One region of the Yersinia hibernica genome, then DNA from elsewhere that is predicted to be linked to it. Evidence: predicted binding sites of a transcription regulator. Region 1 holds the regulator's gene; the other holds the start of a gene.

Region 1 (8,081 bases):
CTGCAATTTGTTTATCTGAGCTTGCTCCAGTGTGGTCGCGTCTTTCCAATAAGCGCAAGAATATTGCATATTCGGGTCAAGTATGAGGCTGAACAGATCATTACCCAGGTCGTAATGTTCTTTACCGACAATCCAGGCTCTTTTCTTGGACTGCAAATTGATAAGGCGGGCCGCGCCAATGCGTAAAGTATCTTTGAGATGGTGGGGCAGTTGATTCTCTAAGCCAGCTCTGAGAACCCGTTGGAAGAAAATATCCAGCCGGTCACATTCCCACCAGCCATCCATATAACTTTCACCTAATGCCAAAGATCCTTCTTGTAATACCCGCTTAAAGAAGTCTGGGTTATTAACTCTAATGTCGAAGGGGCGTGAGCCATTGACTTCAATATCAGCCCGGTTCAGCATTTCTTGAACAATGCGAAACCACGGGTTTTCTTGAATACTCTGGTCTTCTATACAGGATGAACTCATAGCTTCTCCATCACTTTCTTCTGACTTATGACCCGCGTAACTAAATGACACACGCGAATACATACCAATAAAGTTGGTGTCTGGTATCCATTACGGATATACCCTTTGTACTTGACGTCGCAGTGGTGTTTGCGGCTCTCATTCAGAGTGCCAATCTAAGCGCTGAGCAACATGGGTTTAACCCATCTGTCATTCGCTTACTGCCTGGCTGCAACCTCAATAACGTTGAGTAAAAGAGGAAGATTAAGAAGATACCCTAATTACGCTTGGGTTTAGGGTGACTCATCCATAAGTGTAAATGTGACGCAATCCACGCATCCAGAAAGTGCTTAAGATAATGCTTTTTTTTAATGGTATTCTAATCGGTTAAATCGAGTATAGGCTTGCCGGGATGCTTTCTCAATAATAAATCGTACCCGGCATTGATGCGCCTTAGTGACTATTTCTATTGGGAATTATGACTCCGCGCAATTATAGTCATTATTGTTAGTATGGCTTTTTTCTTTCCTTAACGCGTAGCAATGAATGCCATAACCCAATGCCGCCAAAATGACCGTCGAGAGCATGACGGTCACGGTTGCGAGTAAGGGTTGGCTGATATAGGCCGACACCATCATGCTCGCAATAAAACACAAGCCCAGTTGCAGCGTATTTTGCAGTGCTGCGGCTTTGCCTGTATTCGCTGGAAAGGGCATTAATGCATTTGCCACGATAATAGGGTAGCAGGCACCATTCACAAGCGCCATTAAGCAGAAAGGAATAAGTAGGGTAACCAGTGTTGGTGTGGTCAAGGTGGCTATCAGATAAAGCGCAATCATGCTGATAGCATAACCGCTCAGTAGCCACGGCAGCAGTGTATTACCCTTAATCCGGCTCAGCGCACTGCGGCAACCAAATCCACCCAACAGGAAAGCTAATGTCTGCGGGACATAACTCAAACCAATAATATTCGGGCTATAGCCCATATCACCTAAAATAAACGGTGATCCTGTTAGCCAGGCGAAAAATCCTGCGCTGCAGGCCGCGAACATCATCACGTTGCCGCTAAACGCCGGGAATTTCAGCAATTGCCAGAAGCTCATGGCACTTTTGCTTTGGGTCGCAGGGTTTGGCGTGGTTTTTTTCCGTTCTTTCAGCAATGCGGTTGGGATCAGTAATAGCAATGTCGTTATCAATAAAACCACAAAAATTGACCGCCAACTGAAGTGGTTTAATAACCATGCGCCGAGCAATGGGGCCAGCGCAGGGGATAGTGCCACCAACGGCATAATGGTCGCAAATACCCGGTTGGCCTTGCCGTCGCGATAACGGTCTACGACTAATGCTTGCCAACTCACGGCGGCAGAACAGACTCCGATTGCCTGAATAAAGCGCAGGATCAGTAACTGTGTTGCCGTTTCAACCCATAAAATTCCCAGACAACCCAGAGCAAATAAACCCAACCCTGCTAACAACACGGGTTTACGGCCTAATTTGTCCGAGACTGGCCCCCAGATAAGCTGGGCGATAGCAAAACCGGCGAGAAAAATGCTGAGACTGGCACTGATAGAGCCGGCGGAGGTTTGTAACTCTTGTTGCATGGCACCAAAGGCGGGTAAATACATATCGGTCGCCAGGTATCCCAACATGCTTAAACCGGCAAGGTAGAACATGAAACTTGCAGACGTTTTCATTCTTTATTTCTCTTTATCATTTTTTTGCAGGTGATTGACTACTTTTAGCCATTTTATCATTAGGAATTTAGTGCGGGGGGCATTCTAGCCGCAGAGATATTCGGTTGTGAAACGGTAATATTTGCGACATGCTATCAAAAAATTTGATAGTCACTATTGCGTTTCGCTGAGGCAAAAAAACATGTGGTCAGAATATTCATTGGATGTGGTGGATGCGGTCGCTCGCACCGGGAGTTTCAGTGCCGCCGCTCAAGAATTGCACCGGGTGCCGTCCGCGGTCAGTTATACTGTACGACAATTAGAGGAGTGGCTGGCGGTCTCTTTATTTACGCGGCGTCATCGCGACGTAGAATTGACGGAGGCAGGCAGAGTTTTTATCAAAGAAGCCCGCGATGTTATCAAAAAAATGAATGACACACGCCGTCAGTGCCAGCAAGTCGCGAATGGTTGGCGCGGGCAATTAAATATTGTGATTGATAAAATCGTCAAACCACAGCGCAGTCGCCGTTTAGTGCAGGATTTTTATCGTCATTTCCCGGATATCGAATTGCGGGTGCGTTATGAAGTGTTTAACGGCGTCTGGGATGCACTGGTGGATGGGCAAGCTGATATGGCTATTGGGGCAACACGTGCTATCCCGGTGGGTGGGCGGTTTGTGTTTCGTGACATGGGTTTTTTGAGCTGGCATTGTGTGGTCAGTGTCAATCATCCTTTAGCCCAATTAACCGGGCCTATTAATGATGACCAGCTGCGGCCTTATCCCTCTTTGTGCCTGGAGGATACCGCGCGAAATTTACCTAAACGGGATACCTGGACATTGGATAATCAGCAGCGGTTAGTCGCACCGGATTGGGCGACGGGAATAGACTGCTTGTGTGAAGGGTTATGTATCGGAATGGTTCCGGCCCATATGGTGTCACCATTGATTCAACAAGGAAAATTGGCGGCATTAACACTGACAGAGCCCCTGCCGGACAGCCCGTGTTGTTTGACCTGGGAGCAGCATAATCATTCCCCAGCCTTAGCATGGATGCTGGATTATCTGGGTGACAGTGTCACGCTAAATGATGAGTGGCTAAAAGATGATAATGATGGCACGCCGGGAGCGGCAGGATGAGCTGCCGGTAACCTGTGGGGCTACCGGCAGGGGAAGCTTAACGGCGATAATCGCGATAGGGGCCATCAGCAACAGAGCGGCGCTCTATCAGTTTCGGATGGACTTCAATGGTTTGCGGGTCTTCGCGTTTACTGACAATACGGTCGAGTAACATGGCAAAAGCCATTTCACCCAATCTCTCTTTGGGTTGATGAATGGTGGTCAGCGCCGGTGAGAAATAGCGGGCATTGCGCACATTATCATACCCGATCACTGAAATATCTTGTGGCACTCGCAGGCCCAGTTCATCCGCAGCACATATTGCGCCCATTGCCATAATATCGCCACCACAGAACACGGCCGTCGGACGATGTTTTTGTGTCAGAATTTGGTGCATAGCCTTATAACCAGACTCCGGCTCAAAATCGCCTTGCACCACCCACTCATCACGTAATGGAATATTGGCTTCTTCCAGGGCTTTCAAAAAGCCCTGATGGCGGCCCCCCCCGGTATTACGCGATAATTGACCAGGAATAGCGCCAATATCGCGGTGACCGCGCTCGATAAGATAACGACCGGCTAAATAGCCGCCTTCGAAAGCATTATCAATAATCGAGTCGGTAAAATCGCCACGAGCAGTGCCCCAGTCCATCACCACCATAGGGATATTGCGATAATCTTCCAACATTCCCAGTAATTGTTCCGGATATTCAGAACACATCACCAATAATCCATCGACACGTTTTTGTGCCAGCATGGCCAAATAGGCTTTTTGTTTATCCAGATTATTATGTGAGTTACATAAAATGAGGGTGTAACCTTGGCTATAACAGCTATTTTCAACTGCCTCGATCACTTCAGCAAAATAGGGTGCTTCACTGGATGTCGCCAATAAGCCAATGGATTTGGTGTGATTGACTTTCAAGCTACGGGCCACCGCGCTGGGTGAATAATGCAGCTCTTTAATGGCCGCCCACACAGCGGCCTTGGTATTTTCGGCGACGAAACGAGTTTTATTGATAACGTGCGAAACGGTGGTGGTGGACACACCCGCGTGTTTGGCCACATCTTTAATCGTTGCCATAGAAAAAATGACTCCTAAGCTCACCTGTTACAGCAGGTAAGTATTATGTTAATCGTTTGCCTGCATGACTCGAATACCGCTCAGACAGCAACACGATAGTGGGCTGGCGAGCGAAGTCAGATGGTGGTCTGAGCCTATTTATTGGATGTTATTAGTCAGTATGCAGTTATGAACTGCGAATTTTGTCTGATCTGGAGGAAAAGTGGAAGCGCTAATCAATGTTATAAAGTGCGTAATGAGCACAAGATTTTTTTCCCTAACTGTGGGAAAATGATTTGACGCACTCATTGTGTGCCTTTTCCCTACTAAAATTAACCGGCTGAGGAGTTTTTATGGATACCAATCTGAAGATGTCGCTAATTACCACTGTTGGTGCGCTGGCAATGATTATTGTCTTTAGCTTCGTGGCGGTAATGAATTAATTCACCTGCATGCCGGTGATAAGTAGGGCGGTTTACCCGCCCTTAATTATTGCGCCGCGATTAAGCTAAATTCTGCTCAACAAAAGACCAGTTAACCAAAGCCCAGAAGTTCTCCAGGTATTTTGGTCGCGCATTACGATAATCAATATAATAAGCGTGTTCCCATACATCCACCGTCAACAGCGGCTTATCTTGGGTCGTCAGCGGTGTTGCTGCATTTGATGTACTGACAATGGCTAGGGAGCCATCCGCTTTTTTGACCAGCCACGTCCAGCCCGCACCAAAGTTTTTCACTGCGGCATCAGTAAATTGTGCTTTAAATTCAGCGAAAGAACCGAAAGATTGCTGAATGGCAGCGGCAATTTTGCCTGTCGGTTCGCCGCCCCCATTGGGTGACAAACAGTGCCAGTAAAAGGTGTGATTCCAGACTTGGGCCGCATTATTAAAGATGCCACCACTGGAGGTTTTGACTATCTCTTCCAGGGTTTTACCCGCAAATTCGGTATCTTTAATCAGATTATTGAGGTTGACCACATAGGTGTTGTGGTGCTTGCCGTAATGGTATTCCAGCGTTTCAGCAGAAATGTGCGGTTCCAGTGCATTTTGTGCATAAGGTAATGCCGGTAATTCAAAAGACATCGCGCTCTCCTTTCGGGGTTGCTCAGGGTGTTTGCTCCTCAAATTCAATCATTAGCCAGCGCTAAGAAAGGTGAGGGGCGGTTAAAATCGTAATTGTTGTATTTTTGTTGTGGGTATTAATTTTAACAACTTTCGGCAGGAATAACAGGTATAACCACACAGATTAATGGGGAATGGCACCCGATAAGCCTATCGGGTGTGGTGATGCGATTAGCGGATGGTTTTCGGTGTTACGACACGGCGAGCGCCGACATAATGATCTTGCCAATAGTCATTATCCATCATGCTAATGCGAATTTCTTCACCGGTTCGTGGGGACTGAATAAACTTTCCGTTGCCTAAATAAACCCCAACATGGTCAGCAACACCACGGTTGGCAATATTGAAGAACACTAAATCACCACTTTCTAATTCAGCGCGTTTCACCGGTGCTGCATCACGTAAATGATACATTTCATTAGCGGTACGTGGCATTTTTATCCTGATGACATCTTTATAGGCATAATAAATCAGCCCGCTGCAATCAAAACCGGTATTAGGGGAGCTACCGCCCCAGCGATAAGGTTTACCGACTTGCTTCATCAGTTTACTCATTGCAGTCTGTTTGGCGTGTTGGTAGCGTTTTTTATGAGCAGGGCTGAGCTTTATTTTATTATTTAGCGCTAATTCAGTATTGGCTTTACCTTGAGCTTTATTTCGCTGGCGACCATAAGCGACTTTTTCTTTTTTGCTAACGGAGGCTTTTTTATTGGCGGTAGTTTTAATATGAGATGCTTTATTCGCCATTGCTTTATTGCTATTTAATTTCTTATTGGTGGGTTTACTGACCGCTTGTGCTTTCTTCTTTATGGTTTTACTGGCAGTGGCGGCGGTTGTTTTATTTGTGATGTTTTTACTGGTGGCTTTATTGTTATCAACTTTAGTTTTTTTGATATTTTTATCAGCTTTGCGTTTTTTACGCTCATCAGCGCTGGCTTGACTGATTTGACCTTTCTTTTGCTCAGCCGAGACGTGAGCCTGCGGTGACGCGTGCGCGAGGTTTAGAAATAACTGGGTAAACAGCAGCACAAACAGCGTAAGTATTAAACGCATAATAACGCTACCCACCTTGGCCCTGAAATGAATATGAAGAGTCACAGTATTGCTGAAACTTCGGATATAAAAAAGCAGAGAGCGACAGGATTCTAATCGATATTGTGAGAAAACGTTAATGGCGTCGCAATTGTCGCTTTTTTACACGGCTAACGGCCTTAAATCAACCATACGTCAACGGGTTAGCCACTCGATATTTTTGCCATCCCACAATGAAGATAATAATGAAGTGTGGGGATCAAAAATGTTATTCTAAATGCACATATTTGTAGCTGACAGTATAACCATTTGCTGACAGAGTAAAGCCCCTGCAAAAGATGGCGTTTTATTCCAGTCGTGGCAGTCGCTACAATAGGCCGGACGCAATAATAAAATAGCCCTAATGAATAGGTTCTCAGTATTGTAGCCACAAAATGGCTTGAGGAAGCAAGAAATGACGACGATTGATAAAATTCAGCGCCAGATAGCAGAAAACCCCATCCTGCTTTATATGAAGGGTTCACCTAAGCTGCCAAACTGCGGTTTCTCTGCTCAGGCTGTACAGGCGTTATCCGCTTGTGGCGAACGCTTTGCTTATGTTGATATTCTGCAAAACCCAGATATCCGTGCTGAGTTGCCAAAATACGCTAACTGGCCAACATTCCCTCAGTTGTGGGTTGATGGCGAATTGGTTGGCGGTTGCGACATTCTGATGGAAATGTATCAGCGTGGTGAGTTGCAACAGTTGCTGAAAGAAACAGCGGATAAATACCGGACTGAAGAAGAAAAACCGGCAGCAGAGTAATGTGCGGGTAGGTCAGTGCAACCAACAAAAAGGTGGCTAGCAGGCCACCTTTTTTTATCGTGAAATGTCTATTTTTTCTGGTGCTAGATTATTCTGACTCACCCGCAGGTACTGGCCAACCGCCCAGTTTTTTCCAACGATTGACTAACTCACAGAATAATTTTGCTGTTTGCATTGTGTCGTATAAAGCGGAATGCGCTTGGCTACTATCAAACGGAATACCGGCCGTCAGGCAGGCTTTTGCCAACACTGTTTGCCCCAGAACTAGCCCACTGAGGGCCGCAGTGTCAAAAGTGGCGAACGGGTGGAATGGATTGCGTTTCAAGTTGGCGCGCTCGGCCGCCGCCATCACAAAACTGTGATCAAAATGGGCATTATGCGCGACGATAATTGCGCGGTTACAGCCTTTATCTTTCAGTCCTTTGCGAACAGCTTTAAAAATAGCATGTAAAGCATCATGTTCACTGACGGCACCACGTAACGGGTTAGTGGGGTCGATCCCATTAAACGCCAGTGCTTCAGGTTGCAGATTGGCCCCTTCGAACGGTTCTACATGAAAATGCAGTGTTTCATCTGGCAGTAACCAACCCTCTTGGTTCATTTGCAAGGTGACGGCGGCAATTTCTAATAATGCATCGGTTTTAGCATTAAAGCCGGCGGTTTCTACATCAATTACTACTGGGTAATACCCACGAAAACGGCCACTCAGGGCGTTAATGTCACTTTTATCTGCCATCAGTTTCTTATCTTCAGCGAATTCAGCACGTATTATGTCAAATTTTGGCGCGGGATGCAGGGGGATATCGCGATGAGAAAAAGG
Region 2 (8,081 bases), 200 kb from region 1:
AACGCGCTAAAAAGTCATCTTCTTCTAGCGCAGAATAACGGTTTTTTCGTCTCGTCAGCCAACCCGCCACGATAGGCGGGTTTTTTGTGGCTAATATTTAAGCATTACAGGGGGAGAGAATGTATTTTCGTGTCATCGATACTGAAACTTGTGGCTTAGAGGGTGGCATAGTCGAGATAGCCTCCGTCGATATAGTTGACGGAGTATTGAGCAACCCTATGAGTGACCTGGTTAGCCCGGACCGGCCTATCAGTATTGATGCGATGGTGATTCACCATATCACTGAAGAAATGGTGGAAGGTAAACCGCGAATTGCCGTCGCAGTAAGAAAATATCAGGATAGCCCTTATTATGTGGCCCATAATGCCCCCTTTGACCGCGGCGTATTACCCGAGATGGGCGGCCAATGGATTTGTACATTAAAACTCGCCCGCCTGCTGTATCCCGATATAAAGCACAGTAATCAATATCTGCGTTACGCTTTACGCCTGAATGTTTCAGTGCCAGCGGGGCTTTATCCACATCGTGCTTTATATGATTGCTATGTCACCGCAGCGCTGTTGCAACGCATCATAGGCGACTCAGGTTGGAGTGCTGAACAAATGGTGGAAATAACGCAGCAACCATTGCTATTGCAGACATTTAAGTTCGGAAAATATCGGGGGAAAAGTATTGAACAGATAGCCCGACAAGACCCAGACTACCTGCGTTGGATGCTATCCTCAATCACTGACCTTACGCCAGACATGCGCCATACCCTGACTTATTATCTGGCGTAATTTGTTTTGTTGAATCACGCCAAAGAGAGAATAAAAGCATATTCTAAGGCGATATCTTCATAAGCTTTAAAGCGCCCTGATTTGCCGCCATGGCCCGAATCCATATCGGTATAAAGCAATAGTTGGTGGTCATCAGTTTTCATCTCCCGCAGTTTGGCGACCCACTTTGCCGGTTCCCAATATTGAACCTGAGAGTCGTGTAAACCGGTGGTCACCAGCATATGCGGGTAATCCTGAGCTTTGACCTGATCGTATGGGCTGTATTGCTTGATGTAATCATAATAGGTTTTATCATTCGGATTGCCCCATTCATCATACTCGCCCGTCGTCAGAGGGATGGACTCATCCAGCATAGTAGTGACCACATCAACAAATGGCACCTGCGCCACAACGCCTTTGTATAATTCAGGAGCTTGATTGATCACGGCCCCCACCAGCAAGCCGCCGGCACTCCCACCCATAGCAAAAACGCGATTAGCATCACCATAACCCTTGGTGATTAATGCTTTGGTAACATCAATAAAGTCATTAAATGTATTTAACTTATTGAGCAACTTGCCATCTTCATACCATTGTTGCCCTAACTCCCCACCACCACGAATGTGCGCCAGGGCAAAAACAAAGCCACGATCCAGCAGACTTAAGCGGCTACCACTGAATGCCGGGTCCATACTGCTGCCATAAGAGCCGTAGCCGTAGACCAACAGCGGGTTGCTGCCAGAGACAAAATGCTCGCGGTGATAAACCAATGAAACCGGTACTTTGACACCGTCCGATGCTGTAACCCAAATCCGCTCACTGCGATAATTTTCTGGCGTGAAATTCTTCACTTCCTGCTGCTTGAGCAACTGACGAACCCCGGTATCCATATTCAGTTCATACATAGAACTTGGCGTGGTCATTGATGAATAACCATAACGCAGTAATTCAGTTTCCGGCTCCGGATTGTATGCCAGCCAAGTGACATAGGTAGGGTCATCAAAAGTAATCGATTTCTCTTCACCATTTGCCCAGTGAATCTGCCGTAAATGCGTCAGTCCTTCACTGCGTTCTTCCACCACCAACCAGTCACGGAATAAGCTGAACCCTTCCAACATCACATCCGTTCTTGGCGCTATTAATGATTGCCACTGCGATTCATCAGCGAAATCAGTTGGCGCTTTACCTAATTCAGCGATTTTGTACAGACCAAAATTCTTCCCATCTTTATTTGAACGTAAATAAAAATGCTGTTTATAGTGATCCAAACCGTATTCATGGTCTTTGCGGCGCGGCGCAAACCTTTGTGGGGCCGGTTCGAGTTGGTCAGCATCCAACAGTAAAATTTCAGATGTTGTGGTGCTGCTCAAATGGATAACAATAAAGTGCTCAGACGTGGTTTTTTCCAAACCGACATAGAAAGTGTCATCGGTTTCCTGATAAATCAGTTGGTCTGATGCCGGGTCAGTGCCCACTACATGGCGATAAACCTGATATGGCAATAAGGTTTTTTCATGCTTACGCACATAATATAGCGTTTTTGAATCATTAGACCACTCAAAGCTACCCGACGTGTTGCTGATGACTTCCTGGTGCCAAGTATCATTGTGTAACTGCTTGATGCGAATGTCATATTGACGCCGTGATAAAAAATCTTCAGCCACCGCCAACAATTGATTATCAGGGCTAACATCCAAGTCCCCCAAAGTATAAAACTCACTGTCCACCGCACGTTGATTACCATCCAATAATGTTTCCCAACTGCTATCCGCCCAAACTGGCTGGCGCACATAAATGGCATACTCATTGCCCGGCTCAAAACGTGTTTGATAGCGGTAGCCATTGCGGGTATAGGGAACCGATTCTTCTTGCGGCGGAATGCGGGAAACCATCTCCTGATACAAAGTTTCACGTAGTGACTGCTGTGGTTTCAATACCGTTTCGGTGAAATCATTCTCAGCTTGCAAGTAGTTCAGCACATCAGCGTCAGTACGCTCATCATCACGTAGCCAATAATAATCATCGGTACGAACATCGCCGTGCATCGTCATCGGATAAGGGCGTTTAGCTGCCTTGGGAGGTATGGTCATTAGTTGAAGTATCCATCTATGTTCGTTACCGCGAGAGTGACACGATTACCGCTAGATGCCAAGCAGCAGCACATATCTGTAATTTAGTCTGTGGGGGCTAATTCAATGATAAAAAAGATAATAAACAGATGCGGGCTATGTTCGCACCAGCACCTGTTTGGGCATGACGACGTTAATTCCAGCGGCCAGCTTTAGGTGCGCAGCGTGTAGGTGATAGTGCCAGCTTTGCAGTCGAGTACAACCTGATACGTTTTATCGCCTTTACCGCCACGAGCGGTCAAAGGAACCTGCCAGACATCATCCTTGCCGGTAATGTCTGCCGCACTAATCCACACCACTGGGCTGTCTGTGCCCAACAGTTTTTTATCCGTTTCCCACCGCGTTATACGGTTTTGTAGAAAATCCCGTTTAACTTGAGTCGCGACTTGAGATTGATTTAGCCCAGTACAAGTCGGGACTTTTGCGACCCGCGGCTCCTCAGCCTGTACACTACTGATGACACCAGCCAATGCGGTGAATACTATCAAGGCGAGTCCAGTTTTTCTCATCATTCCTCCAGATATTATTATTTCTATCTTAGGCCGGAACAATGATTGAAAGGTAGGTTACAGAGTGAGTCGCGCCATAGCATTAAAGTGTTAATGCTACTTAATTAACACCGAGTAAATTCAATCACGTAGAACTGTTCCAGCCCCGGATAGATGTCCTTAATCACTTTTTTCAGTTCATCCAACGACATATTTTCTTGCTCAGCGTGGCGCTCCGTCAGTGTAGGCAATGTGACTGGGGTGACGGATTTGACCAAAATATTGCAGAAAAATACGCCATCTTCATAACGGCATACGCGCAGGATTTCCCCTGGGCGAAAGTCGGATTCGCGGCTATCGCGGATGGTTATCGTCTTACGATAGGCCAGAATATCCGCCTCAAACCGGCGAAAGAAGGTGATTTCACGATTCATTTTAGATCCTTTTTCACTTTCTGCCGCAATCAGACCGATTAAGCAGCTTGATTCTCTTCAAGTTTGGCTTTTTTCTCTGGCGCAATTTTTTCTACTTTTGCTTTGGGCTGCCCATCGGCGGATGCCGCCGGGTTAGCGCCACGCAAAATTTGCCCTAATGCATCTTTGTTCTCTGCCAGGAAGAAACTCAGGGCCTCGCGTTGATCTTCTTCAAGTGTTAAAGGTGACTGTGACAACCACTCCGACAAGTTGTCCGCCAAATCCAGCATTTTATCGTAGGCATCGGCTTCTTTTTTGGTTGTGAAAGTCATTTTTTCCTCACCCTGTCTTACCACGACGAATTTTATTTCAACGGCCATTGCTACGCGTCCTCTTCACTTACCGATAACTGTACATAAACACAGTATAATGTGATGTGTTGGGGCGATGCAACCGCCATCGCCCTTCACTGTGATTATTTTAATAAACGGGCTTTGCAGTTTTTGCCTTTGAGCTTGCCTTGCTGTAACTGTTGCAGTGCTCGTTTTGCACTCGCTTTGCGGATAGCGACATAAGCATGGACCGGAAACATATCTATCTTACCCACATCCGCGGCAGTCAGGCCGGCATCCCCGGTTAAAGCGCCAAGTATATCGCCGGGACGGATTTTAGCTTTACGCCCACCATCAATGCACAACGTCACCATTTCGGGTTCTAGCAATGCATTGGCACTGCGGCTTACCTGCTCGGCTGGCGTCCATTTCAGTTTGATTTGCAGATAATCTTCAATAGCATGAGCGCGGGTCATTTCCTGCGGGGTACACAGGCTCACGGCAAGGCCGCTCATCCCTGCCCGCCCAGTGCGGCCAATGCGGTGCACATGAACTTCGGGGTCAAAAGCCAATTCGAAATTGACCACCAATTCCAGATCTTTAATATCCAAACCACGGGCGGCAACATCAGTGGCGACTAATACCCGGCAGCTGCGATTGGCAAAACGAACCAGCACCTGATCACGGTCACGCTGCTCTAAGTCCCCGTGCAAGGCCAACACGCTAATGCCACGGGATTCCAGTGTTTCATAAACACTCTGACAATCTTTCTTAGTGTTACAGAACACCACACAAGATGCGGGCTGATAGTGACTGAGCACCGAGGTCAACAGGGGTAACCGTTTTTCGCGGGTGGTTTCGATAAAGACTTGTTCAATCGCCGGGGCTTCATCACCATCATCAACTTCAACATTTATTGGCTGGCGCTGAACCCGCGCACTAATTTGCTCAATACCGGCCGGATAGGTGGCGGAGAACAGCAATGTCTGGCGTTGTGGCGGGGTGTAGGCAATCACATCATCAATAGCATCGGTAAAGCCCATGTCCAACATGCGATCGGCTTCGTCCAGCACCAGAATTTTGAGTTCATCCAGCGCCAACGTTTTCTTACGTAAATGCTCCTGAATACGCCCCGGCGTGCCAACGACAATGTGGGGCGCATGCACCAGAGAGTCCAACTGGTGGCCCATAGGTTGGCCGCCGCACAAGGTCAGGATTTTAATGTTTTGAGTAAAACGCGCCAATCGGCGCAACTCTTTGCTGACCTGATCGGCCAACTCTCGGGTGGGGCACAGCACCAAAGCTTGGGTCACAAACTCACCCACCGCAATTTTGTCCAGCAAGCCAATGCCGAATGCCGCTGTTTTGCCACTGCCGGTTTTAGCTTTTGCCCGGACATCCTGCCCGTTGAGGATGGCCGGCAGTGCTGCGGCCTGTACCGGAGTCATCTCGGTATAGCCAAGTTCATTAAGATTGGACAGCTGCTCAGCAGGCAGTGTCAGGGAAGAAAAGGACGTTGTGCTCACGGCAGTAACTCTTATAACTGGATGGAATGACAGCGATGGCCTGACGGCGAGCGCAAGATTTTGGCGCGATAATACCAGAGATAGCGCCATTCCCGGAACTATACCGCATCAATACCGCGAAAATGGCGTGATTCTCGGCTTTGGTGTCGCCACGCAATCGTTTTCGTCGCCATTTTGCCGTATACTCAGGCCCGTAAAATTCATCTCGCGTCAAATGACTGTGTAACTTTTCCACTGATGTAGGTACCTAACTATGCTGACTATTGGAACCGCCCTGCGCCCCAATGCCACCCGTGTCATGTTGCTTGGCTCTGGAGAGCTGGGTAAAGAAGTGGCGATTGAATGCCAGAGGCTGGGGCTGGAAGTGATTGCCGTTGACCGCTACGCCGATGCACCCGCGATGCATGTTGCTCATCGTAGCCATGTTATTAACATGCTGGATGGCACAGCACTTAAGCAGTTAGTCGAACAGGAAAAACCGCATTATATCGTGCCAGAAATTGAAGCTATCGCCACTGATATGCTGGTTGAGTTAGAGAATATAGGCCAGAAAGTGGTGCCCTGCGCACAAGCCACTCGCTTGACCATGAACCGCGAAGGTATCCGCCGTTTGGCGGCCGAAACCCTGCAATTACCGACTTCCAGCTATCGTTTTGCCCACACCGAGCACGAATTTCGCCAGGCGGTGAGTGAAATTGGCTACCCGTGTATTGTCAAACCGGTGATGAGCTCTTCCGGTAAAGGCCAGAGCCTGATCCGCCATGAAGAACAACTGCAGGCCGCGTGGGATTACGCGCAGCAAGGTGGCCGTGCTGGCGGCGGTAAAGTGATTGTCGAGGGGCTGGTGCGCTTTGATTTTGAAATTACTTTGCTGACCATCAGTGCCGTCGATGGCGTTCACTTCTGTGCCCCGATTGGTCATCGTCAGGAAGATGGCGATTACCGAGAATCCTGGCAACCACAAATGATGAGTGATATTGCGCTGGCGCGCGCTAAACAGATGGCTTCCCAAGTGGTAACAGCACTGGGCGGCTATGGATTGTTTGGCGTGGAATTGTTTGTGTGCGGTGACGAAGTTATTTTTAGCGAAGTGTCACCGCGCCCACACGATACCGGGATGGTGACATTAATTTCGCAGAATATGTCTGAGTTCGCGTTGCATGTGCGGGCATTTTTGGCTTTGCCGATTGGCACTATCCGTCAATATGGTGCGGCCGCATCGGCGGTTATCCTGCCCGAATTAACTAGCCACAACATTGCTTACCATGGATTGGAAGCCGCGTTGCAGGGTGACACACAGATTCGTTTATTTGGTAAACCCGAGATTGCCGGTAAACGGCGTTTAGGTGTGGCACTGGCAGTAGCTGATGATATTGACACCGCCATTGAAGTGGCAAAACGTGCCGCGAGTGCGGTTGTCGTGACCGGTCAGTAAACCCGCCGCCGATAATAAACCCGCCATCACCGCGGGTTTATTGGCATTAATCAGCAACACTGGGAAACTTACCCCTCATAGGGGTCTTCTATTTCGTCCGCGTCCGGTTCATTATCGCGCCGATAATCAGATTCGTCATGTTCATCAAAATCAGTCTCTTCAAAGATAGCCATAGCTTGTGGATCATTTTGATGGCGCTCGCGAATCTCCGCCGCCACCAAAGCAATCGCCTCGCCACTGCTCATGCCTTCCGACATGAATTGATGAATACGTTCCACAGCTTGTTGCTGTTCTTCATGAGAGAGTGAGGGCATACCCGCTAACATTAATTTATCTCCTACATATAATTGATTCAGTATACCTGTTTCTTATTATTTAAAGTAAATTGCTGTCTACGATAAATGACTGCTCGGCACCAATGCCCCCCAATCGCGGTAATTTGTGCTAATCTCCCCCCGTTGTTGGCGAAAATACCATTACGCCGTCTACTATGGCCAGCCGAAAGAAAAGAATCGTGACTCATGAGTGTGAAATCCCTGACTTTCAAAACCTTACCTTATCAACCCGATGCCCTGCTCCAGCACTTTGCTCCACTCGCTCATCAAGCTTGGGCCATGCTGTTGCATTCCGGATTTGCTGAACACAGCCATAGCCGTTTTGATATTCTGGTTGCCGACCCGCAGGTCACACTCACCACGTGCGGCGAGCAAACGGAGATTATCAGTGCGCAAGGAGAGTCACTATCATGTGACGATCCCTTCGGTTTGTTACAGCAACAGTTGGATAAATTCGCCCCGTCAATCCCCCCTCAGCCCGACCTGCCATTTCTCGGCGGCGCATTAGGGTTATTTGGCTACGATTTGGGGCGCCGAGTTGAGAAATTACCACAACTGGCCGAGCAAGATATCGCCTTGCCGGATATGGCGGTCGGCTTGTATGACTGGGCGCTAATTGCCGACCATCACTTGCAGAAACTGACCTTGGTCTGTCACGGTGATGC

What was found. The regulator PurR, encoded in region 1, represses purine synthesis genes. The targets are predictions, from matches to a motif close to CANGCAAACGTTTGCNTG.
Region 2: purT (formate-dependent phosphoribosylglycinamide formyltransferase) is a predicted target of PurR. The motif match lies at 5,797-5,814, and genes of this name have one in related genera.

Annotation. Positions count from the first base shown of each region.
Region 1 is NZ_CP032487.1:1,693,885-1,701,965, forward strand. It holds gene cfa (cyclopropane fatty acyl phospholipid synthase) at 1-471, opposite strand, end outside; gene punC (purine nucleoside transporter PunC) at 927-2,144, opposite strand; gene punR (DNA-binding transcriptional activator PunR) at 2,326-3,261, shown strand; gene purR (HTH-type transcriptional repressor PurR) at 3,299-4,324, opposite strand; gene cydH (cytochrome bd-I oxidase subunit CydH) at 4,657-4,746, shown strand; gene sodB (superoxide dismutase [Fe]) at 4,807-5,385, opposite strand; gene D5F51_RS08035 (C40 family peptidase) at 5,596-6,477, opposite strand; gene D5F51_RS08040 (Grx4 family monothiol glutaredoxin) at 6,911-7,261, shown strand; gene rnt (ribonuclease T) at 7,350-7,997, opposite strand.
Region 2 is NZ_CP032487.1:1,496,685-1,504,765, reverse strand. It holds gene exoX (exodeoxyribonuclease X) at 120-779, shown strand; gene D5F51_RS06975 (S9 family peptidase) at 794-2,848, opposite strand; gene yebF (protein YebF) at 3,040-3,396, opposite strand; gene yqfB (N(4)-acetylcytidine aminohydrolase) at 3,501-3,809, opposite strand; gene D5F51_RS06960 (YebG family protein) at 3,848-4,168, opposite strand; gene dbpA (ATP-dependent RNA helicase DbpA) at 4,264-5,646, opposite strand; gene purT (formate-dependent phosphoribosylglycinamide formyltransferase) at 5,900-7,081, shown strand; gene D5F51_RS06945 (YoaH family protein) at 7,150-7,407, opposite strand; gene pabB (aminodeoxychorismate synthase component 1) at 7,603-8,081, shown strand, end outside.